2 regions of the Marinobacter sp. RI1 genome follow, and region 2 is predicted to be linked to the other one. Evidence: riboswitches for the same ligand, from Rfam matches in the RefSeq annotation. Region 2 holds a riboswitch; the other holds the start of a gene.

Region 1 (11,804 bases), 1.3 Mb from region 2:
CGGCGCTGCACCTGATACAGCATATTCGGGATGAATCCCATCGCTTTGCCATATCCGGACATCGGGCCGGGCGAGATAAAAAGCGGCGCCAGTCGACCCTGGAAGGTATCGAAGGGGTTGGGCCAAAGCGCCGGCGCGAACTGATTCGCTATTTTGGTGGCATCCAGGAACTCAGAAAAGCCAGTGTTGATGAAATGGCGAAAGTGCAGGGCATCAGCAAATCATTGGCAGAGACCATTTACGCAGCATTGCATGACCAATAGGAACACCATGAATTTACCGAACATACTGACCATGTCCCGTATCGTGATGATTCCGGTATTCGTTGTGATCTTTTACCTGCCCATGCAATGGAGTTACCTGGTTAGCGCCATCATATTTGCTCTGGCAGGTCTGACGGACTGGCTGGACGGGTACCTGGCCCGCAAATTGAACCAGAGCACGCCGTTCGGCGCTTTCCTGGATCCGGTGGCTGACAAACTCATGGTGGCAGTGGCGCTGGCTGTCTTGATTGAAGAGTATTCGGCGGTACTACTGACTATTCCCGCCACCGTGATTATCGGTCGCGAGATTGTGATCTCGGCGTTGCGTGAATGGATGGCCGAAATGGGCAGCCGCGCCAGTGTTGCCGTGTCCTATATCGGTAAGATCAAGACCACCGCTCAGATGGCGGCCATTGTCGGATTGCTGGCGTTTCCGCCGGGTAATTTCTGGGCTTATGTGGCCATCGGTCTGCTATACATCGCAGCAGTGCTGACCCTGTGGTCCATGATTCTTTACCTTCGTGCCGCCTGGGCTGACTTGTTTCCGAAAGAGGCAGGTTAATTGGCCGGAGGTTCCTGGGCCATACACTGGTGTGCCCAGGTGACTGTGGTCACGGATGAATGTGCACTGGCATTACTGAAGGCCTCCATCAACTCCCCCAGCGCGGTGCTTTGTGCGTTCGCCCTGGCTTCATAACTCCTCACACACAAGCTCCGTCTGGTGCGATTATCCATGAGTTGCTGATGCTGCCTGATCACCACCCGTGTGCCAGTTTCACTATTCTCAGCATGAAATCCGGTCAGCTCGGAGACCAGGGTTAACTGCGACGTTGCCGGGCTGGTGTCGGTCATCACATTCGCGAACGCGCCGCTTGCCCGGAAGGTTTCCAGCAGGTGATCGCGAACGACCACGGGAATACTCTCTCGCCATCGGGCGCCTGCCAGGGCCCGGTATTCGTAAGCCGACGGTTTAATCAGAATACGAGCGCTGTCCAGCGGGTCAGAAGCCAGTGGCGTATCTACCCGAAGGCTGACCGACAGCGCCTGGTCAAATGCTGGCAAGTCGCTCGCTGGTGCCAGCTCCATCAGGCGAGGGGATTCGGGCACCGGGAAGACCGTGCAGCCAGCCAGAACCAGGCCCAAGGCGAGAGCGGATAGCACTTTCATTGTTCGTACTCCTTGATGCCGGTGCCGCCCCACAAGGTTCCGGTGGGGTCCTGCTCCAGCCTGCGGGTAAACGAGTTCAGGTTGCGCAAGGTGCTACGCAGCTCCCGCAATGCAGGGGTTATTTCTCCCAGACCCTGAAGCCCAGCGTCCAGCGCCAGTTCATTGTCGCCGGTGAGGGTGTCCAGTCGATCCAGGGTAGGTTGAAGGGTGGTCAGCGCCCTGGACATGGCCAGGAGAACCGGTTCCACCCGCTCATCCAGTACCTCTCGGGACCTGTCTGCCGCGGCAGACACCTTGATGGCAGCTTCTTCGGCACGGATGCCGGCTTCATCGAACCGGGTCATCAGCGCCTCAAGCTCGCCGCGGCTGGCCAGCAGCGATTCACTGGCCTGGCGGGTGTTCTCAAGAATTTCGGCAATGTTGCTCAGGTTGTCTTCGGACATCAGCCGGTTGGCATTCTCCAGCAACTGCTCTGCTTTGCCGAGCATGGCCTCGCCGTTGGTCAGCAGGTTACTGAAGGCCGAAGGCTCGGCGGTTATCAGCGGTGGATTGTCTTTGTGGCCTTCAAGAATGGGGCTGTCTGGTGTGCCTCCGGTAAACTGTATGCTCATGCTGCCGGTTATGTTGGCCAGTACCAGGCCCGCGCGGGTATTCTCCCGTACCGGAATATCCTGATTCACCCTCACCAGTACCCGCACATGGGCGGGGTTGTCCGGCGCCAGGGTAAGATCCAGCACGTCGCCCACCGGGACGCCGGTATAGAGGACCGGGTTACCCTTGGCCAGCCCGCCAACCGGGTGATCAAACCCGATCCGGTAATAGGCCCAGTTAGTGTCGGTAGATGATTTGCCCAGCCACAGAGCAAACAGCAAGGCAGCGCTGACTGCCGCAAGCGTGAAGAATCCGATGATAACGTGATGGGCCTTGGGCTCCATTAACCGGGCTCCTGTTTGGTTAGCCTGTTGTGGGCTGTAATCGCCGCGCGGCCACGGGGACCATGGAAGTAGTCCTGAATCCAGCGATCGTCGGTTTGTGCCACCTTTTCCAGAGTATCGGCAACCAGCACCCTGCGTTGAGACAGAACCGCAACACGGTCACAGGTGGTGTACAGGGTATCCAGATCGTGGGTAACAAGAAATACCGTAAGGCCCAGTGCGTTGCGAAGGGTGACAATCAGCTCGTCAAAGGCGGCAGCGCCGATCGGGTCCAGACCGGCGGTTGGTTCATCCAGAAACAGGATTTCCGGGTCCAGCGCCAGCGCCCGGGCCAGGGCCGCCCGCTTGACCATACCGCCGGAGAGTTCGGCCGGGTATTTCGTGGCGGCTTCTGGTGGCAGGCCGGTCAAGGCCAGTTTCATTCGGGCCAGTTCCTCCGCTTCGGCCCGCGACAGCCGGGCGTGTTCAATCAGCGGCAGCGCGATGTTCTGCTCAAGGTCCAGCGACGTGAACAAGGCGCCGCCCTGAAACAGAACCCCGAAACGTTGCTCATAGCGAGAGCGTTCGGTGGCGGATAGTTCCGTCAAATCTTCACCAAAAACGGTGATGTGCCCGCCGGATGGTGGATTCAGGCCAACAATACTGCGCAGTAGAACGGACTTGCCGGTGCCGGAGCCGCCGACCACTCCAAGAATTTCCCGGGGATACAGATCCAGATCGAGTTTCTCATGAACGATGTGGCTGCCGAACCGGTTGTCGAGTGCGCGTACCTGTATGACCGGATGATCCGCCATGCTTTACCAACCCATTTCCATGAAAAACAGCGCTGCCACGGAATCCAGCAGTATCACCATAAAGATAGACTGCACCACGCTGGAGGTGGTGTGTTCCCCGACAGACTGAGCACTGCCGGCCACTTTGAAGCCTTCCAGGCAACCAATGACGGCAATCAGAAATGCGAACACCGGCGCCTTGCCAAGGCCGACCAGGAAGTGCTTCAGGGCAATATCCCGTTCGACAATGGCAATGAACTGGCTGGGCGGAATGTCCAGAGCCACCGCGCAGACCACAGCCCCTCCGACCATGCCCGAGATCATGCCGATAAACGTGAGAATGGGGAGGCTGAACATCATCGCCAAAACCCGGGGAACGACCAGCAGTTCCACCGGATTGAGCCCCAGGGTGCGAATAGCGTCGAGTTCTTCATTGACTTTCATAGCGCCAATCTGTGCGGTGAAGGCACTGGCGGTTCGGCCGGCCAGCAGGATGGCTGCCAGAAGTACGCCGAACTCCCGCAGGAACGAGAACGCCACCAGATCCACTGTGTAAATGGTCGCGCCAAAGTCTTCAAGAACTGTCGCGCCAAGAAACGCAACCACGGCGCCAACGAGAAAGGTAAGCAGGGCAACAATGGGCAGGGCGTTCAGGCCGGTGTCGTGTAGTGCCGCCACAAAGGGTGTTATACGCCAGCGAGTAGGCCGGGGCAGGATGTAGAACAGGGTGCCCAGCGTCTGACCAATAAACCCCGCCAGCAACCAGACAAGTTGCCACAGCGTGGTCACCTTCTTTCCGATCTCCGCCAGGAACGCCACGGCAGGGTTAACGGTTGCGACATCCGCCGATGGCTGATTCATGGCTTCTGCGACGGCGTGTATCAGGGCACGCTGTTCATCCGGTAATTCGGCTCGTTCCAGAGCGCTGATCAGAGCGTCGCTGCCAAGCAATTTCACCATCAACGAGGCGCCGGCGGTGTCCAGGCGGCCCAGGCCGGAAAAATCCGGATTGCAGCCTGCTGCGCGAGGTTTCAGGGCAGTTGTTTGCCGATTCAGGACGGAATAGTGGGACAAAGTCCAGTCGCCGGAAAACTTCAGCGTATGGCCACCGAATTCGGCGTTACCGGGAGTGTGGGCGCCAAGTGGCTGAGATAGGCCTGGTTCATTTGCCACGGAGTCACGGAGTCCCTGTTTGAGTTCTCTGAAAGCTTAAAGATTCCAGTGGCTGTCTGCCAGTATTCTGCGTTCTTCTTCATCGTGACTGGCCAGTAGCATGGTGATGCCCCGGGCTTTCTCTTCCAGCAGCATGGCGTACAGAATCTTCCGGGTCTCGGTGTCCAGGCCAGTCATCGGCTCATCCAGCAAGAGCAATGGTTGGCGCCGCAGGATGGCTCGCAGCAAGGCAACGCGCTGGCGTTGGCCACCGGAAAGCTCGCCAGGCATTCTGGGACCGAAACCTGCTAACCCGGTGCGTTCCAGTCCGGCTTCAATGGCGTGGCGTTGAGATTCATCCAGCTTGAGGCCGGGGTGAATGCCAAGGCCAATATTGGTAAATACATCCAGGTGCTCGAACAGGTTGTGTTCCTGGAACACGCTCGTGACCGGGCGCTGCCAGGGCTTTAGCAAGTGGATCGGCTTGTCCCACCAGAGAATCCGGCCGCTGGCTGGCGGGAGAAAACCTGCAATCAGACTGAGCAGGGTTGATTTGCCGGAACCGCTGGGGCCCTGGATGGCCAGACATTCGCCGGCAGGCACGGAAAAATCGAATCGCCAGAGACGGCCGTCAGGCCCATACTCGAAGGCCAGATCTTTGATCTCAAGCATGTTCAGGCTCCGGCAGTGGTTGGCTCGCAGCGGAAGTTGTTCCGGACTTAACGCCGGGAACACGGGAGAGCGATACAAAGATCAGTACCAGTAGCGCCAACAGCCAGAGCCCGGTACCTGCAGCTTCCGCCAACCGGTAACTGCCCAGTTGCTGATAAAGCAAAACCGGGAGCGTGGGTTTGCCCGGGCTGCCGAACAGGGCGATAACACCGAAGTCACCCAGAGATAATGCCACACCATACGCCAGGGCCAGAGCAACTGGACGGCGCAGATGCGGCCAATACAGCCATCGCCATCGATACCAGCCCAGGAGGCCCAGTTGGTCTGCCTGTTTGAGTGATCCGGCGTCCAGGCTTGCGAGAGGTCCGCGCAGTATCTGTAGCACAAACGGCACGGCCATCAGCCCGTTGATCAGTGCCACCAGGAACCAGCCCTGCATGGTGTTCCCCAATTGCGGCCTTAACAGAATAAAAAGCCCGGTCCCCAGTACCAGAGGCGGAACGATCAAGGGGAGATAGCCGGTGACGGCTGGCACTAGGGCCAGCCAGCGCCGACCAGCCCGGTTGGCGGCTGCCAGAGTTAGCAAGGCAACGACCACCGAACCGAGCCCGGCTGGAATGGCGATTAACAGGCTGCGAGCGGTGGCCGGCAATAGCTGTTTATAAATAGAAGTAGCATCCGCCGTTGGCCACAAGGCCGGTAAACCGCGCAGAATAATAGCCAGTAGTGGCGCGACCAGAAAGGCCGTGAAAATCGCCAGGAGCAGACTTGCTGAAAACCCTTGCCAGCGCCATGCGAACAGAGGGACCTGACGCGATAGCCGTCGGTTTGGCAGTACCGCGGTGTCCAGGCGTTTCCGGAAAACCAGCCACCAGAGGCTGCCACAGATCAACAGCTGCAGAATGGCAAACAGTGCGGCACGGGCGAAATCGAATTCAAAGCGCAGTGCCTGGTAGATGGCGACTTCCAGGGTGGTTGTTCCTGGCCCTCCGCCCAGCGTCATGATGATGGCAAAACTGGTGAAGCACAGCGTGAACACCAGTGCCGCCACGCCGGGCAGTACCGGTTTGATGGCGGGCCAGTGTACCGCACGCCACAGCCACCAGCCGCCGAGCCCAAGCTGAGAGGCGGTTCTCATTCGTGGCGCGGGTATGGAATCCAGAGCCTGCAACAGGATTCGAGCCGCCAGTGGCGCATTGAAGAACACGTGGGCGAGCAGAATGCCGTTCAGCCCATAAAGATTCCATCCATTTCCAGGAAACCAGATATTGAGCAGACCGGTGAACCAGCCCTGCCGGCCAAACACCGCTATGATGCCTGAGACTGCCACGATAGTGGGTAAAACCAGACTCAACTCCATCAGCCACAGAATCAATGTGCGACCAGGGAAGCCTCTGTAGCGGGCGAGGGCGGTCGCCACCGGGACCGCCAGCGCCAGGCTTAACAGGACGGATAAAAAGGCCTGCCAAAGGGTAAATCGGACCACGCTCTGGAAATAGGAGCTTGCTAGCGTGCGCCCCGGATCCAGCTCTCCGGCCTCCTGTAGTATGCTCAACAAGCCAAGTGCCACGAGCAGCAATAGCCCGGTGCCGAGTAACAGGCCAGGCCAGATTTGCCAGCCAGAATGGCTGAAGGGGGCGGCTCTCGCGTGTGTTGGCATCACTTCAGTCGGTCAGTGCATCAAGCCAGTCGTTCACCAACTGTCGGCGAATGGTGGCAACTTTCGCGGGGTTTATATACAGGGCTTCGGATGGTGTAATCAGCTTGTCGAAAACCTCTGGCAATTCATCCCCAAGATCAACGGCCGGATACATCACATTCTTCAGTGGAATATGACGCTGGAAGTCCGCGGTCAGCATGAAGTCCAGAAACTCTCTGGCAAGTGTCTTGTTATCGGAGCTTTCCACCAGGGCGGCGACTTCCACCTGCAGGTAATGTCCTTCATTGAAACGGGCCGCCTGATAACGGTCAGTTTTGTCGATAGCCATGTGATACGCAGGCGAAGTGCTGTAAGAGAGGATCATAGGCGCTTCGCCATTCATGAATAGCGAGAAATAACCGTCACTCCAGCTTTGGGTGGTTGCGAGAATCTTGTCGCTGAGCTGCTGCCACTTTGCTGGCGCTTCATCACCATAGACGGCATGCAACCAGAGCAACAGGCCGAGTCCCGGTGTGCTGGTACGCGGATCCTGAATAATGATCTTGAGATGGTCTGGCGCGTTGACCAGTTCTTCAAGGCTTGAGGGCGGCTCCGACAACTGCTCGGTATCGTAGACAAAGGCAAAATAGCCCCAGTCGTAGGGCACGAAAGTGTCGTCGTCCCAGTTAACAGGCAATGCCAGGCGTTCCAGTGATTGGCCGTGGCGGGCCAGAAGGCCGGTTTGCCGAGCGGTCTCCATGGTGCCGGTATCCAGCCCCAGAACCACGTCTGCCGGGGTGGAGCTTCCTTCCAGCCGGAGCCTTTGCAGAATGTCTCCGCCGCTGTCCAATACGGTGTAGTTCAGGGAGCACCCGCATTGGGCTTCAAACGCCTCTTTAACCGCGGGCCCCGGGCCCCATTCGGCGGCAAAGGAGGGATGGGTATACACATTCAGGACGGTCGGTTCATCGGCGGCAACCATCAGCGGCAGCGACACGGCGAACAACGCGGGCATCAAGCGTGAAATCATACATTGGCACCTTGTTCAGTAGCGGGGGTGCCATGCCGCGAACACCACGAAAGGTGGTGACTCAATCCCTACGCCGGTATTAACCGAGTCAGGTTCCGCGGGTATGGTCTCAGCCCTTCCAGGCACCCCGTTGAGTTGAGTCAATGCTATCACGCCGGAGCCACACCCCGGAATTCGTATGTTTGATTACTGCTTGTTTATTTTTTGTACGGCGATGACGGGTGTCTCATTTTTTATTGATAGAATGGGGCATTTTTTGATCTGCGGATTTATGCAGCTTCTATCTGGTTGAGAGGTAAGTTTGATGCCCAAGCATCACAAACGACGAAAGATTTCTGCCCTGGTTGCAGGCGCGCTTTTTACCCTTGGGTTATCGGCCGCAGGCCACGCCCAAACCGCGAATGATGATATGTTTGGACGGTTGGCCTCCGCGGCTCCCAAGCTCAGCCCGCAGGTTCTCGAAGCTGCACTCAAGGCAACCCGTTGTGCCATCAGCAATGGCACAGCAATGCCGGAGCGGCTGGCTGTGATCGACTTCTCTTTGCCGTCCTCGAAAGAAAGACTGTGGCTGTTCGATCTGAACGAAGGAGAATTAATCCTTCGTGACCTCGTGGCTCACGGTAAAAACTCCGGTAATGCTGAGGCAACCGCATTTTCCAATATCGAGGGCAGTCACCAGTCCAGTATCGGCCTGTTCAAAGCCGCCGAATCCTATCGGGGTTCCCATGGCTATTCGTTGCGCCTTGATGGATTGGAACCGGGTTTCAACGACCTGGCTCGTCAGCGGGCAATTGTTATCCATGGTGCAGACTACGTTCAGGACAGCTGGGTAACAAAGTACGGCAGAATCGGCCGTAGTCATGGCTGTCCGGCGGTAGACAATCAAATCATCAAAACCGTGGTAGACGAGCTCAAGGGCGGACAGCTGGTGTTTAAATACTACCCCGATCAGGAGTGGCTCCAGTCCTCCAGTTACCTGAACTGCGATTCTGCCGGGCAGCTGGCCGGCGCGCGTAATGCCACAGCGGTGGCTGGGGATCGATCCTGAATCGTTACTGGCTAAACTTTGTGCAGATTTTCAGTAAAAACAGAAAGTTGAAAAAAAGGTGTTGACGGCGAAGGCGGAATCCGTAGAATACGCAGCCGTTGACGAGGCAATGCCTCTGAAACATTAGAGCGGGAATAGCTCAGTTGGTAGAGCACAACCTTGCCAAGGTTGGGGTCGCGAGTTCGAATCTCGTTTCCCGCTCCAATTTCTCCAAGTCTCTCAATGCCTCCTGAGAGCAAAAGCCAGAATCCAGGCTTCCCCGGCGCGGTGGCAGAGTGGTTATGCAGCGGACTGCAACTCCGTGTACGCCGGTTCGATTCCGACCCGCGCCTCCATTTTTACTCCCTTATATCAAAGTCTTGTGATCTTGGGCAGTAGTCCTCGGCTGATACTGAAGGCTCATGTCTTCGGGCATATTCATGAGGGCTATGGTGAGTACCTGCAGGGCGAAACCCGTCTCATTAATGCCAGTACCTGCAACGAACGTTATATGCCTGAGAATACTCCGGTGGTGTTAGACCTATCCCTTCAAAAGGGCTGATCGCAAGGACGCCAGGCCATGTTTGTTGCTCATTAACTGCGTGAAGCCAGGGGCTTCATAAATGCCTCTGCCGCTTTCGCCGGCATTGGTTTGGCGTAAAGAAAGCCTTGGGCGAAATCGCATCCGAGATCCCGTATCAGCTTTGCCTGTTGCTCGGTCTCTACACCTTCTACGAGAATGCTCAACCCGAGACTCTGGCCGACCGTAACCATGGCTTTCATGATGGCCATGTCGCTTTCGTTTTCCATGGCATAGTGAAGAAAGCTTCGATCGATCTTGATGCTGCATACCGGGAGCTTCCGAAGATAAACCAGGGAAGAGTATCCGGTGCCGAAGTCGTCAATGGATATATGGAGCCCGGCAGCCTTGAGGCGCTCCAGTTGCCTGGTTTGGTCTTCTTCGCTCCCAAACACCTCGTTTTCCGTGAGTTCTACCCCAAGTTGCTCAGGTTTCAAACCATAGTGTTTGATGGTTTCCAGGATCTGGTCAGCCAGGTGTGGATTGGTCAGTTGGCGACCGGACAAATTGACGTCAATGCGTACGCCCGCGAGCTCAGTTCCCTGCCAGGCTTTGAGCTGTTTGCATGCGGCATCGATGACCCAGTCACCGATACGGTTTATAAGTCCGGATTTTTCAGCGACCGGGATAAATGTCGCAGGGGAGACAAGGTTTGATGCCTTGTCGAAACACCGCAACAGCGCCTCGCAGGAGGTGGTCCCGCCAGTTCTCAGATCTATCTGTGGCTGGTAGTAAAGTTCCAATCCGCCATTCGTCAGGGCTTGTCGGAGCAGGGCGGTAATCTGTTGGTATTTGACGAGCCGGTCGTTGATATCAGAGGTGTAGAAGCAGACCGTATTCTTTCCGATCTCCTTTGCCCGGTACATGGCCGCGTCTGCGTTGCCCATAAGTTCCGTTGCGGTGCCGCCATTGTGTGGGTACAGGCTGACGCCAAAGCTTGCCGATACCTGATAGCAATCACCGTGAAGCTGCACCTTGCTTTCGAGTGCCTTGACCAGCCGTTGAAGTAATTCATGAATGCCTTCAGGGCCATGGAAATCGAACAGTAACAGAACGAACTCGTCTCCTCCGAAACGGCAGAGCAGATCGCTGTGTCGCAATTCCTGCTTTAAGGTGTCGGCAACCGATTTGAGGAGGGAGTCGCCCTGATAGTGGCCGAGGGTATCGTTAATCAGTTTGAAGTTGTCCAGGTCCATGAAGATCACTGCAACTTCGCGATTGCAGCGATCTGCTTCGGCCAGCCGGCTTTCAAGCTCAGATTCCATCAGGCGTCGGTTGGGTAACCCGGTAAGATCATCAAAGCTGGCGCGGCGAACCAGTTCTGCCTTGGTTTGCGTTTGTTCTTCCAGGCTGATGTCGATACAGAACATTTCGCACTCGCCGGTATCCTGTTTGATCATGACATGGCTGGAGTAAACGGGAACCAAGTGGCCATCCTTGTGTTTCAGTGCCAGTTCTTCTGCGGGAATGCTGATGTTGTGATCGAGCCAGTTGGTGTGGGCCTCAATGACGGCTTCGCGCATGGCTTCCGGAATAATCAGGTCCTCCAGCCGTTTTCCCTTAGCCTCATTTCTGGAGTATCCGTATAGTCTTGTGCTGGCTTCATTCCAGTAGATGACCCTCCGATTCCGGTCGTAGCCCTGAACGGCAACCATCGGCAGGCTCTCAATCAACTCATGGAACTTCTGTTCACTTTGCTCCGATTGTGACGGTGACGACGATCTGTCCTTCTTCTTATCCATGACGGACGAGACTCCTCCCGGTGGGTGAGAACGCATCTATGCGCTTTTCAGTCGTTCACAACAAGAATAGGAAGCCATTCCTCCGTTTGCGAGCCTGATGGGGTATTCCTTGTTAGAATAGCCCGGCATTTCCAACGTTTGGACGCTCAGTGAACATCACTTCCTTTGACTCTCTCGCCTGTCCACTCGACGGCAACCCGCTGCAGCGGGAAGACAAAGTCTGGCGCTGTCCGCAGGGCCATAGCTTCGATATTGCCCGCCAGGGCTACGTAAATTTGCTGCCAGTTCAGAAAAAGCGCTCGAAAGAACCCGGTGACAGCAAAGTCATGGTGGCCGCGCGCCAGCGCTTTCTTGAGGCGGGGTACTATCGCCCGATTGCGGATGCCGTGTCGGCTGCAATCCTGAACGACGCTGCCAGGGGCAGCGAACTCAGTTGTCTGGATGCCGGCTGTGGTGAGGGCTATTATCTGCGCCAACTAGCGTCCCAGGAGGGCGAAATCTCACTATCGTTGCTCGGACTGGACATTTCCAAGTGGGCGGTGCTGGCGGCGGCGCGCATGGAAAAACGCGCAGGTTGGGTGGTTGGCAGCAATGCCAATCTGCCGGTGTTACCAGCTTCAGTCGACCGTGTGCTTTGCCTTTTCGGGTTCCCGGTGTATCCGGAGTTCGCGCGGGTTTTACGGCCAGGCGGGCGACTGGTACAGGTAGACGCCGGCCAGGATCATCTGAGGGAGTTGCGGGAGATTGTCTATCCGGAAGTTCGCGCAGACTCCCGTAAAGTGGCTCTGGTACCAGAAGGATTTCGGCGAATCGGCACTCAGGAC
Region 2 (11,804 bases):
GCGTGAGCCGGTGCCTCCGGCCATGATGACGGGGTGAATCATGTGCACACTCCGGGTTGTGAAAGTTGCGATGGATGCAGATAAAAGTGGTCGATATCTTATCACGCTGCCAGGCACGGTTTTATCTTAAGCGTTGGAAATCTTCCCAGGAATGTCCCTGGCTATCCTGCTCCCAGGCTAATCGCTTTTCGAAACGTCGAACCTTCCTTTCAATATAGCGCTCGCTCCAGCCGGGTGCCGAGGCCAGGGCCTGGGGGATAGCAGGAGCCCCCAGGCCGTCCACCAGAAACAGCTCAGGTTGGCCGGTACGATCGGTTACTACAAGATTGTGTGGCAGTAGATTGCGGGTAAGAATGCGGTTCGCGGTCAGCCAGTTCTCAAACCGCTGAATGGCCTCAAGGAGCTCAGGCGTTAGCCCTCCGCCCCGGATCAGGAATTCGAGTGTCGGTGCTATATTGCCGTCCTTGCAGCGAAGCATTTCGCTCTCGTTCGCTGGCCCCAGGGTGGTCGCAACACGGCCATAGAACTTTGGTAAGTGACTCCACAGGCTTTCTTCGTTACCTGTTTGAATCAGGCGTCTTATAGCCGGTTGCTGGTGTGCTCTCAGTTCCTGGGTGTTGTCATTGAGCCGGGCTTTTCCCAAAAGCCGTTTCACCACTGACTGTTTTTGATACCTTGCCTGGATACTCCCGGGGCGAATTACCTTCAGGCAGCGGTCCGGATTGTCCGGATGTTGAAAGCAAAAACGATTGGCACCTTGCGCAAAGGGCAACAGTGAATCCAGATTGGCTTCCGCCTGATGGTATTGATTATGTGCACTATCCACGGCGTGTAACCTCACGGTACACCTGCAAGGTGTTCGCAACCATAGAATCGACGCTCAGTTCACGGGCAGCAAAATCCCGTACTCCAGCCTGAGACTCCACCAGTTCGGCAATCGGCGTGTTGAGAAGCGAAGATAGCCCGGCGGTGTCACCCGTCGGACAGATGTGCTGTGGTGGGAGCAACTCATTGGCCACGGGCACATCGGTTGAGACTACTGGTTTTCCCGAAAGAAGAGCTTCTGCACAGACATAGGAAAAACCCTCGCGCCGAGAAGAAATTACAATGCCGTCGACGGACTGCATCAGGCCGGGAATATCTTCCTGATAGCCGATGAGCTTGACTCTGCTGGTAAGCTTTAGCCGTTCGATCCTCTCCTGCAGTGCCTCGTGCTCTTTCCCGTCCCCTGCGATCAGCAGGCTGCCTTTTGCGCTCTGGAAGGCATCAATAAGTTGATCGAAGCCCTTTGCGTGAACCAATCGGCCGACAGCCAACCACAAGGGGCGACCGTAAGTCTGGAAGTTGAAGGGCGCTTCCGGGCATGGCTCGATGTTTATTCCGTTATAAACGACGGTTACGTTTCCGCCAATATCACTGGCCAATGCGTGGCTAACGGCAATAATCCTTGAAAACCGATTGGCAGCCGGATATCGGGATTTGAAATTGTGAATGGTCGCGATGAAACGGGTTTTGGGAAACAGGGGCGACAGTAGCTGGATTGTCGCAGCGGACTTACTGCCCTGAGCATGAACCAGGTCGAATTCCTGAGCCCGAAGTGCCTTTACGATCGAGCAGATCAATGTAGGAGAATAACGGGACCCTTTGGTGTTGACCGGGTACCGGTTTACTCCGGGATCAAGAGCTTCGAGGTGTTCCGGTGCCGACATGCAGTAGACAGATACACCCGCTCCCGCCAGTCCGTTGGCAAGATCGGCGAAGTGTTTCTCCATGCCGCCTTTTGCGGACGGAGGCGAGAGCATCATCAGCAGAACTTTCACTGGAGCTCCGCCCGTCTGGTCTGAATTGCTGCTTCGTATATCTCGAGTGTGGACTCTGTCTGTGCCCGCAGTAAAAACCGGTCCGGAAGAAATATATCAGGCTTGGGTTTGTCCAGCAGCCCGAGCACGGCGCTGGCAAACGCGCCGGTGTCGTCCGGTGTTACCAGTCCTTCCCGGAAACAGGCTTGCAGGGTTTCCGCTGCACCGCCGCGGTTGTACGCCACCACCGGTGTGCCGGACGCCAGGGCCTCGGTGACTGTGCGGCCGAAGGGCTCTGGCTTGGTGGACATGTGGCACACCACATCGGCCAGCAGGTAGAGGTTGGTCATGTCGTTTCGCTGGCCGAGAAACGTGACTTTATCAGTCAGTTGCAAACGACTGCGCTCCTTTTCCAGCTCCTGCAGAAAGCGCTCCTTACCCGGTTCTGCGCCGCCAACGATGATGCCGTGACAATCCGGGCGTTGACGTACGATACGCGCCATGGCCTCCAGAAAATGCAACTGGCCTTTCCAGCGAGAGATACGGCCCGGCATCATGATGATCTTTTTGCCGGCGAGTTGAGGAAACCTCCCGAGGAGGTGGTTTTGCCATTGTTCGTTGATGGCTCGGTTGCGGAAGGCTTCAATGTCTACGCCACGCTGGACCACCGTCAGCTTGTGTTCCGGCACAGCAAAGTGCTTCAGAACATAGTCTCGTACGCAATTGGACACCGCTATGACCTGATCCGCTTTTGCCATGATGGCGCTGTAAGGCGTCACTGAATACATGCCGTGGAAGGTCGAAACTACGGCCGGGCGTTCATATTGTGGCAGCGTTTTCAGCGCCAGGTGAACAATCCAGGCCGGCATTCGGGAACGCACGTGAACGATGTCTGGCTTCAGATCCTTCAGCAGCTTGCGCATGGGCAGTATCTGTCCGAATGAAGCCGGCGTTTTTCGGTGTATCGGCATGTGAATATGCGAGGAGCCCTGGCCGCGGACCTGTTCGGCCATCGGGCCGCCGTTGGAAACCACGAAGGATTCGTGGCCTCGTTTCACCAGTTCGGCAGCGAATTCAACAGTACCTCTTTCCACACCGCCACTGTGCAGCGCCGGTAACGCTTGTAGAACCCTCACCTTGTCCGCTCCCCGTCCTTGTTCTGATACTTGCCCAGGAATATCTGCATTACCCAGCGGCCGGCCCGGTCCGCTTCCCAGAGACGATCGTGTCGTTCGGGCTGTTCGGCCATGATTGATGCGTGGTCGGCCCAGTGCGCCAGCAGTCCTTTCTTTGCGAGTTGCTCGACACCATTGGCTACCCTGCTTCCCGATCGAGGATTAAGATCCAGAAGGCCGGTTGGCACCCCCGACGTAACGGCTTCGCACACCATGGACTGGCTATCCGGTGTTACCCAGACGGCTCTTGATGACGCGAGCTGGTGGTTCAGCCAGCCCTCGTGCGTCTGATTGTGGTCAACGACTGAAATCCTGGGGCCCTGAAGCTCCGAGAGGCTGTCGGACAGGGCTTTTGGTGTGCGCCGGGAGTTGGTGATGGTCCAGCGCCATTCGGGGTAGCGTGCCATCAGGTCGCCCAACTGCGAAAGAATGGCATCATCATGCCAGTCATAGTGCTGCGATGGTCCTCCGATCAGTACCAGAGCTTCGGGCTTGCTGGTGAGCCTGGCCAGGGGCGTGACGGCATTAATTACCCCCTCTGTGATCAGAATGTTGCGAGCAGGCTTAACCTTGTCGTGGGCCGGAATAATGGCGGCATCGACCAAACGGAGGGGGAATCCAGGCTTCATCAGCACGAGCGTTTTTGCCTTGCGATAGCGTCGCAAGGCCAGCAATAACCGGTGGGTTCCTGAACCGGCCCCGATTATAAGTGCAGGGGCGGGCAGGTTTGGCACCGAAGCCGGCGCAATTCCCGTCAGTGCTCGCCACATCGGGGTTGGGTAATCCGTGGCGTTTATCCAATGGAGGTCCGCGCCGGCGAGGACGCGCAATCGATTACCCAAACCGCGTAACTGGTTGCGATGGCCGGCCTTGTTGTCGGTAATCAGCCAGATAACGGGTGCTGTGGCGCCGGAGTCCCTGTTCAAGAGTTACCTCTTCTTCTTCCGTTTTCGGCCATAGAAGCCCGGATCATCTCTGTTCGGTCTGGTTTTGAAGCGGCGGTGCATCCAAAGATACTGGTCGGGCGCCTTGCGGATTTCCTGCTCGATAATGGCGTTGATCCTGGTGGCATCCTCAAGATCATCGCCACTGGGGAAGTTCTCCAGGGCAGGGTGGAAATAGATGTCGTAGCCCGGGCCATCTTCCCGGCGGAAATGACTGAAGGGAACCACCTTGCACTTGCTGCGCTCAGCAATCCGGGATGTGGCAGTAATGGTGCCGGTTGGGATCCCGAAGAAGGGCGCGAAAACGATGTCTTTCCGGCCATAGTCCTGATCCGTGGCGTACCAGACGGCCCGGTTGTTTTTCAGGCAGCGAAATAGCCCGCGAAGGTCACGTGCGCCCAGCACCGTTCCGTAACGTCGGCCGCGAGCCCGGGTCATCACTGCGTTCATCAGTGGATTGTTGTGATCCCGCTGCATGACGTCTGCCTCAATATACTCCGTCGCCAGGCTACCACCCAGGTCCAGCGTGCTGTAGTGGCCTCCGAGCAACAATACGCCATGCCCCTCTTCGAGCGCTTGCTCGAAATGTTCGAGACCGTGAACTCTGGTGATCTTTTTGAGTTTTGACGCATCGCGAAACCAGGCAACACCAATCTCCAGCAAGCCAATCCCGTTGGCGATAAAAGCATTGCGAACCAGGGCCGCCTGTTGCTGCTGGTTCAGCTCCGGGAAACACAGTCGAATGTTCACCTCGGCAATATGTCGCCGGCCCTTTGCCAGCCGCCAGGCCAGCAAGCCGGCAATCTTGCCCAGCCACCATTGCAGGCGCAGGGGCAACTGGGCCACCAGCCACATCGCGGCTATGCCAAGCCAGGTTGGCCACCATCGTGGATGGCGGTAGGCGGAATAGTCTGTGTTTCGTGGTAGTTTGCGGTACTTCTTCTTCAAAATCGTGAATCCTGCATCGACAAACGGTTTTCCGGGGGGCAAGATGCCCGTCCAAAGAAAAATTTGCCCTATGATAACGCACTGTTTTGCCGGGAGTCCTGCGTGTTCCAGTTTATCTATTCCCAGCTGATTCGCCTTGTGCTGCCGTTCATACTGATCCGGCTGTGGTGGCAAGGGCGTAAAGCGCCCGCCCTTCGGCGCGACTGGCAACACCGTTTGGGTTGGGTGCCTGAAATTTCTGGCCCGGTTATCTGGGTACACGCCGTGTCTGTGGGTGAAACCATTGCGGCAGGCCCGTTGGTCAGGCGCCTGCTCGCCAGGAATCTGGGGGCCACTATTTTGATGACGGCGATGACCGACACCGGGTTGGCCCAGGCCCGCAAGATGTTTGGTGACAGGGTAACGTATGCCTACGCCCCATACGACACACCCGGCGCCATCCGGCGTTTTCTGGACCGCATCAATCCCAGGATTCTGGTTATTCTCGAAACTGAAATCTGGCCCAATATGATCCGCCAATGCCGCCGGAGGAGAGTTCCGGTTTTCCTGATAAATGCGCGCTTGTCCGAGCGTTCTGCCCGTGGTTACGAACGGGTCAAAGGGCTGGCCGCGCCGATCATGAAAAGCATTACCTGGGTGGCGGCGCAGGCCGACCGGGATGCTGACCGGTTTCGGCGCATTGGCGTTGCCGCCTCCCACGTTGAGGTTACTGGCAGTGTGAAGTTTGATGTCGATATACCGGATGATGTGCGTGCGGCTTCCCGTGCCTTGCGTGAGGAGCTTGGGGCTCGCCCGGTCTGGATTGCCGGCAGCACGCATTCCGGAGAAGACCAGCAGTTGCTTGACGCTCATCAGGGAATACTTCAGCAACATCCTGAGGCTTTGCTGATTATTGTGCCCAGGCATCCGGATCGCTTTGACTCTGTCGCCGAGCTGGCGGAGAAAGAGGGGTTTTCTGTTGCCCGTCGTTCAACCGGTGATGACCCTGCCGAAGCTCAGGTTTATCTGGGTGACACCATGGGCGAACTGATGATGCTGTACGGTGCCAGTGATATCGCCTTTGTTGGAGGTTCGTTGATCGAGCGTGGTGGGCATAATCCACTGGAGCCGGCAGCCTGGGGAATACCGGTTTTTTCGGGTCCTCATGTTTTCAATTTTGAAACCATATACGAGCACCTGCTGACGGATGGTGCTGTGCAGGTAATAGACGGGGCGAAAGCCTTGGCCACGGCGCTCAGTAAGCTGATGACTGATAAAGAAGAATGCCGGGCCTACGGAGTGCGTGCATTAAGCGTCGTTCAGAAAAACCGGGGTGCCTTGGATAAGGTTGTCGAGGGGATTATCGAACGTCTGTAGCTCCGGGTATCGCCGGTGATACCCGGAGCTCGCCTTTTGGGGATTACCGGGCAGGGTTGTCCAGTGTGCGGTCTTCCTCTGCCATCGCTTCTATGCCTCGCGCACCTTCACTCAGCCAGTTGTTCAGATCCACCAGATCCTGAGGGCTCAGGGTTCCGGCTGCCTGTTTCAGTTGCAGAGTGTTGATCACGTAATCATACCGCGCATTGGCGTAGTCCCGCAGGGCGACGTAGTAAGCCCGCTCTGCATCCAGCACTTCCACGATGTTGCGGGTACCAACGTCATAACCGGCCCGGGTGGCATCCAGGGCGCTACGACGAGAGATGATGGTCTGCTCCAGTGCCGATGCCGTTTCCACGTTGTTGTTCACGGTGAGGAACAGGCTGCGGGTGTTTACCTGTACATCGCGACGGACGGTGTTCAGATCCTGCTCTGCAGCGGTGACCAGAGAGCGTTGTTGGCGCACGCCGGCCTGGGTGCCGCCGCCCATATAGAGAGGCACGTTGAGCTCCAGGCCAATAACCCCCTGGGTTCCTTCCTGCTGAGGGTTTCGGGCGCCGTCCAGCTCGGACTCGCCATAGGATGCCACCAGGTCCAGTGTTGGCAAATGGCCGGATTTGGCAACTTTAAGATTGGCCTCGCTGGCGTTCAGTTGTGATAAAGCCGCTTGAATGGACCAGTTCTGGTCCAGGGCTGTTGTTTCCCAGGCATTCGGGTTCATGGGCTCAGGTCGACCGAGCGGGAAATTCTCGCGCAGGTTTTCCAGGTCATCGGCGTATTCGCCGGTCAGTCGCGCCAGCTGCTCCCGGGCGACATTCAGCTGGTTGTCGGCGGCGATGCGCTGGCTTTTGCTGTCGTCATAGCTGGCGCGGGCTTCGTACACCTCGGTGATGGCGATCAGGCCGACGTCGAAGCGTTCCTGCGCCTGTTCATACTGGCGCTGGATTGCTGCTTCAGTCGCGCGAGCTGTTGCAACGGTATCCTGAGCGCGCAGGACATTAAAATAGGCGGTTGCAACATCCAGAATCAGTTGTTGCTGGGCCAGGTTGTACTGGGCCTGGGCGGCTTCGGTCTGGAACTGGCTGGCGTCGTAGCGGAACCAGTTGTCGGCGCGGAAAACCGGTTGCGACAATTGCACGCCATAGTTGAATGACTTGTAGCTGTCTCCCGGGCCGTTTTCAGCGTCGAAATCCGTGTGGTTGGCTTCGGCAAACGCACCAACCTGCGGCAATAAGGTACTCTTGCTCACATCGCTGGCGGCTTGCTGGGCCTGAAACTGTGCCAGCGCAGAGGCGATGCCGGAGTCATATGACAGTGCCTGCTCATAAGCCTCCACAAGATCCAGAGAGAAAGCGGGCTGGGCTGCCAGCAGGGTGATCAAACCTGGAAGTAAACGTTTCTTCATTATTGCTCCTGAAAACTATCTCCGGGCATCCGTGATCTGGACACAGGTATCGGCAGGTCAACGTGTAGAGCGCGGGTTTATCCCGATAGTGACCCAAAGGTATTGGTGGCCCATTATGGACAATAATCGTTCCCGTCTCTACACTTGAAAAGCTCACTCATTTTGTGAGCAAAACAGAATATTTATCGCGTCTTGACGGGGTGCTGATTCGCCTGAAGCAGGTGATCGGCTGAGATTGCAACGCAGAACCCGCGACCTGATCCGGATAATACCGGCGTAGGGATTAAGACCGTACGAACCATGCCGGAAGTAGGTTTCGAATTACCTTCGGCATAACTCCGTCATACGCGACCCGACCACCTGAGCAAACACGGGAGCAGACGATGACGGACATCCCATCCTACCTGAGCGATTCCGCACAAGTAGACTCCGCAGCAATCAAACCATTACCAAGCTCACGAAAAATATACGTGCAGGGTAGCCGAGCCGATCTGCGCGTGCCTATGCGGGAAATTACTGTGGGCGACACGCCCACTGAAATGGGCGGCGAAAAGAACCCGCCAGTGGTGGTGTACGACACCTCCGGGCCCTATTCAGACCCGGAAGCCAGCATTGATCTGCGCAAGGGGCTGCCGCCGGTGCGCGCTGCATGGATTGCCGAACGCGGCGATGTCGAACAACTGGAAGGGTATACCTCTGAGTTTACCCGCCGGCGTATGAAAGATCCGACTCTGGATCCGCTCCGGTTTATGGACGAGCGCAAACCCCTGCGTGCCAAACCCGGCAACAATGTGTCCCAAATGCATTACGCCCGGCGGGGCATTGTCACTCCGGAAATGGAATACATTGCCATCCGGGAGAACATGAAGCTGCAGGAAGCCCGAGAGAATGTATTGCTGGCCGAGCAGCACCCCGGGCAGTCATTCGGTGCCAACCTGCCGAAAGAAATTACCCCGGAATTTGTCCGCGACGAAGTGGCCCGTGGCCGCGCCATCATTCCAGCCAACATCAACCACCCGGAAATCGAACCGATGATCATCGGTCGCAACTTCCTGGTGAAGATCAACGGCAACATTGGCAACTCGGCAGTGACCTCCTCCATTGAAGAGGAAGTGGAAAAACTCACCTGGGGCATTCGCTGGGGAGCGGATACCATCATGGATCTGTCCACCGGAAAGAACATTCACGAAACCCGGGAATGGATCATCCGCAACTCCCCGGTCCCCATCGGCACCGTGCCCATCTACCAGGCCCTGGAAAAAGTCGGCGGCGTGGCCGAAGATCTGACCTGGGAAATCTTCCGCGACACCTTGATTGAACAGGCGGAGCAGGGCGTGGATTACTTCACCATCCATGCTGGCGTGCGCCTGCACCACGTACCGCTGACCGCCAAACGCACCACCGGCATTGTGTCCCGAGGTGGTTCCATCATGGCCAAGTGGTGCCTGGCTCACCACAAGGAAAGTTTCCTGTACGAGCACTTTGAAGACATCTGCGAAATCATGAAGGCCTATGATGTCTCCTTCAGTCTTGGTGACGGCCTGCGCCCGGGCTCCATTGCCGATGCCAATGATGCCGCCCAGTTTGGTGAACTGGAAACCCTCGGAGAACTCACCAAAATTGCCTGGAAGCACGACGTCCAGTGCATGATCGAAGGCCCCGGCCATGTGCCGATGCAGTTGATCAAGGAGAATATGGACAAACAGCTGGAATGCTGTGACGAAGCGCCGTTCTATACGCTCGGACCGCTGATCACCGATATTGCACCGGGCTATGACCACATCACGTCTGGCATCGGGGCGGCCATGATCGGTTGGTATGGTTGTGCCATGCTTTGTTATGTCACGCCAAAGGAACACCTTGGACTGCCCAACAAGGACGATGTGAAAACCGGCATTATCACCTACAAGATCGCCGCGCATGCTGCAGATCTCGCAAAGGGTCACCCGGGTGCCCAGATCCGCGACAATGCGTTGTCCAAAGCACGATTCGAGTTCCGCTGGGAAGACCAGTTCAATCTGGGGCTGGACCCGGATACTGCCCGCGCCTACCACGACGAAACCCTTCCCAAGGAATCGGCCAAGGTGGCGCATTTCTGCTCCATGTGTGGCCCCAAGTTCTGCTCCATGAAAATCTCCCAGGAGGTCCGGGATTACGCGGCAGAGCACGGTATCGATGAGGTGTCGGCGATTGATGCCGGTATGCAGGCGAAATCACGGGAGTTTGTGGAATCGGGCAGCAAGATCTACGACAAGATCTGACCCGCATTCACTTGGTTCCATGATGGCGTGAATCCGAGCCTGGCGGGGTGTTAACTTGCACCCCGCCGTGGCTCCGGCTATCGTTCAAGGCCGAATGCGCAACCGGGTGAAGTAATGCCAAAACCATTCCAGTTCAACGCCAGCGACGTCAAAGTCGAAAAACGTGAAACCGTGTTCCAGGGCTTCTTCCGAATGGACAAACTCTGGCTGACGCATCCGCGCTTCGATGGTCGCGACATGCCCGTCTTTACCCGGGAACTGTTTATCCGGGGTGATGCCACCTGCGTGCTGCCATACGATCCGGCGCGCGACGAGGTTGTACTTCTGGAGCAGTTTCGTTTGGGGGCGCTCCACCGTAACCAGTCCCCCTGGTTACTGGAACTTGTTGCTGGCATGAATGAGGATGGTGAGAGTCCGGAAGAGGTGGCCCAGCGAGAAGGTCAGGAAGAGGCTGGGCTGAGTTTCAGTCGCCTGGACAAAATCTGCGATTACCTGGTTTCCCCCGGCGGTACCACGGAAATGATCCACCTGTATTGCGGTCAGATCAGCACCGCCGAGGCTGGTGGTGTTTTCGGTATGGAACATGAGCACGAGGACATTCTCAGCCACGTGGTGTCAGCGGAAGAATGCTTTGCCATGATTGCTGATGGCCGCATCAATAACGCCGCCGCGATTATTGCCATCCAGTGGCTGCAATTGAACCGGGAGCGTTTGCGGCGGGAGTGGCAAGCATGACGGAGTGGGTAAAGCGGCCCAGGCAATATGTGCCGGACCTGCGCCAGTTGGGGGCGCTCTGCGACGGCAACTATCAGCGCCTGCGCAAGCTGCGCCAGCTTGAGGTGGATGGCAAACCCGTATGTGAGTTCGAACTGCACCGGGAGAACCAGTACCTGGGCCGGGTGCGAATTGAAGTGCTGCAAACGGCCAGATTCACAGAAACCCTGCTGCTGGAGCAAGTCCACAACAGCGGCCGATGGCTGAACAACCCGCGGATGACTGTGCGCGTATACCACGATGCCCTCATGGCCGAAGTAATCAGCTGCTACCGGCAACGACAGATTGCGCCCGTGAATGACTATCCGAACCGGTTTATGCATCACCCGGATGAAAAGGTTCAGGTGAACGGCTTCCTGGCCGATTGGCTGGACTATTGCCTGCGTTTCGGGCACCTGCCGATGGAGCATGCAGCCTGGTCTGCGGGCGAAGGCATCGATTGAAAACCCTCATCTCTGAACGGTTTCTCAGTTCGCCGAAAGTCTATAAAGCCGGTTGCCGGACCTGTGGCAGAGTTGTCAAATACTGCAAAATATAGCGTGCCGCTGGTCAGAATGTGATCCACCTTCCATTCGTGAACAATCAATCTGAACTAAGCCATCGTACACTTGTCTGGATTATCAACTGCTTGCAGAAAACAGAACAGGCCTGGCATGACCAAACCCACAACGGCGCGCCCACTCAATGTGTTGCAGCTTACCGATCCGCACCTTATGGCGTCTGCGGATGGAGCCTTGCTGGGAGTCAACACCCGTGACAGCCTGGCGGCGGTGATTGACGAAGTGCTTCGCAATCACGGCCAGCCCGACCTGATTCTTGCCACCGGAGACCTCACCCAGGATGCGTCGCCGGAGGCGTATCGCTATTTCGCTGAACAACTGAAGGCGTTTGATTGCCCCTCGCTCTGGATTGCTGGCAATCATGACGATTCCGCGCTCTTGTCTTCCATTGCGGCGGAGTCCGGCTCTGATCAGAAACAATGGGTCCAGGGCGGCTGGCAGTTTGTCATGCTCGATTCCTCGGTACACAGCAAGGTGTATGGAGAGCTTTCGGCCGATGAGCTGAGTTTTCTCGACAGGGCTTTGTCCGAGCAACCAGAGATGCCTGCTGTGGTTAGTCTGCACCACCACCCGGTGGATATC

What was found. Region 2 has a riboswitch for thiamine pyrophosphate ahead of thiC (phosphomethylpyrimidine synthase ThiC). Riboswitches for the same ligand answer to the same signal wherever they lie in the genome.
Region 1: another riboswitch for thiamine pyrophosphate. It lies ahead of thiB (thiamine ABC transporter substrate binding subunit); the one in region 2 lies ahead of thiC (phosphomethylpyrimidine synthase ThiC).

What each region holds. Positions count from the first base shown of each region.
Region 1 is NZ_AP031605.1:2,404,976-2,416,779, forward strand. Features, by position in the region: gene uvrC (excinuclease ABC subunit UvrC) at 1-263, shown strand, start outside; gene pgsA (CDP-diacylglycerol--glycerol-3-phosphate 3-phosphatidyltransferase) at 271-825, shown strand; gene ACAM27_RS10805 (ABC-type transport auxiliary lipoprotein family protein) at 822-1,430, opposite strand; gene ACAM27_RS10810 (MlaD family protein) at 1,427-2,365, opposite strand; gene ACAM27_RS10815 (ABC transporter ATP-binding protein) at 2,365-3,159, opposite strand; gene ACAM27_RS10820 (MlaE family ABC transporter permease) at 3,163-4,311, opposite strand; gene ACAM27_RS10825 (ATP-binding cassette domain-containing protein) at 4,348-4,962, opposite strand; gene ACAM27_RS10830 (ABC transporter permease subunit) at 4,955-6,622, opposite strand; gene thiB (thiamine ABC transporter substrate binding subunit) at 6,627-7,631, opposite strand; TPP riboswitch at 7,680-7,771, opposite strand; gene ACAM27_RS10840 (murein L,D-transpeptidase catalytic domain family protein) at 7,936-8,679, shown strand; tRNA gene ACAM27_RS10845 (tRNA-Gly) at 8,808-8,883, shown strand; tRNA gene ACAM27_RS10850 (tRNA-Cys) at 8,941-9,014, shown strand; gene ACAM27_RS10855 (putative bifunctional diguanylate cyclase/phosphodiesterase) at 9,253-10,980, opposite strand; gene ACAM27_RS10860 (putative RNA methyltransferase) at 11,130-11,804, shown strand, end outside.
Region 2 is NZ_AP031605.1:3,734,522-3,746,325, reverse strand. Features, by position in the region: gene ACAM27_RS16980 (mannose-1-phosphate guanylyltransferase/mannose-6-phosphate isomerase) at 1-42, opposite strand, end outside; gene ACAM27_RS16975 (YrbL family protein) at 122-826, opposite strand; gene ACAM27_RS16970 (glycosyltransferase) at 819-1,820, opposite strand; gene ACAM27_RS16965 (glycosyltransferase family 4 protein) at 1,817-2,935, opposite strand; gene ACAM27_RS16960 (mitochondrial fission ELM1 family protein) at 2,932-3,900, opposite strand; gene lpxL (LpxL/LpxP family Kdo(2)-lipid IV(A) lauroyl/palmitoleoyl acyltransferase) at 3,904-4,866, opposite strand; gene waaA (lipid IV(A) 3-deoxy-D-manno-octulosonic acid transferase) at 4,969-6,222, shown strand; gene ACAM27_RS16945 (TolC family outer membrane protein) at 6,266-7,627, opposite strand; TPP riboswitch at 7,814-7,927, shown strand; gene thiC (phosphomethylpyrimidine synthase ThiC) at 8,011-9,888, shown strand; gene ACAM27_RS16935 (NUDIX domain-containing protein) at 10,003-10,623, shown strand; gene ACAM27_RS16930 (DUF1249 domain-containing protein) at 10,620-11,105, shown strand; gene cpdA (3',5'-cyclic-AMP phosphodiesterase) at 11,316-11,804, shown strand, end outside.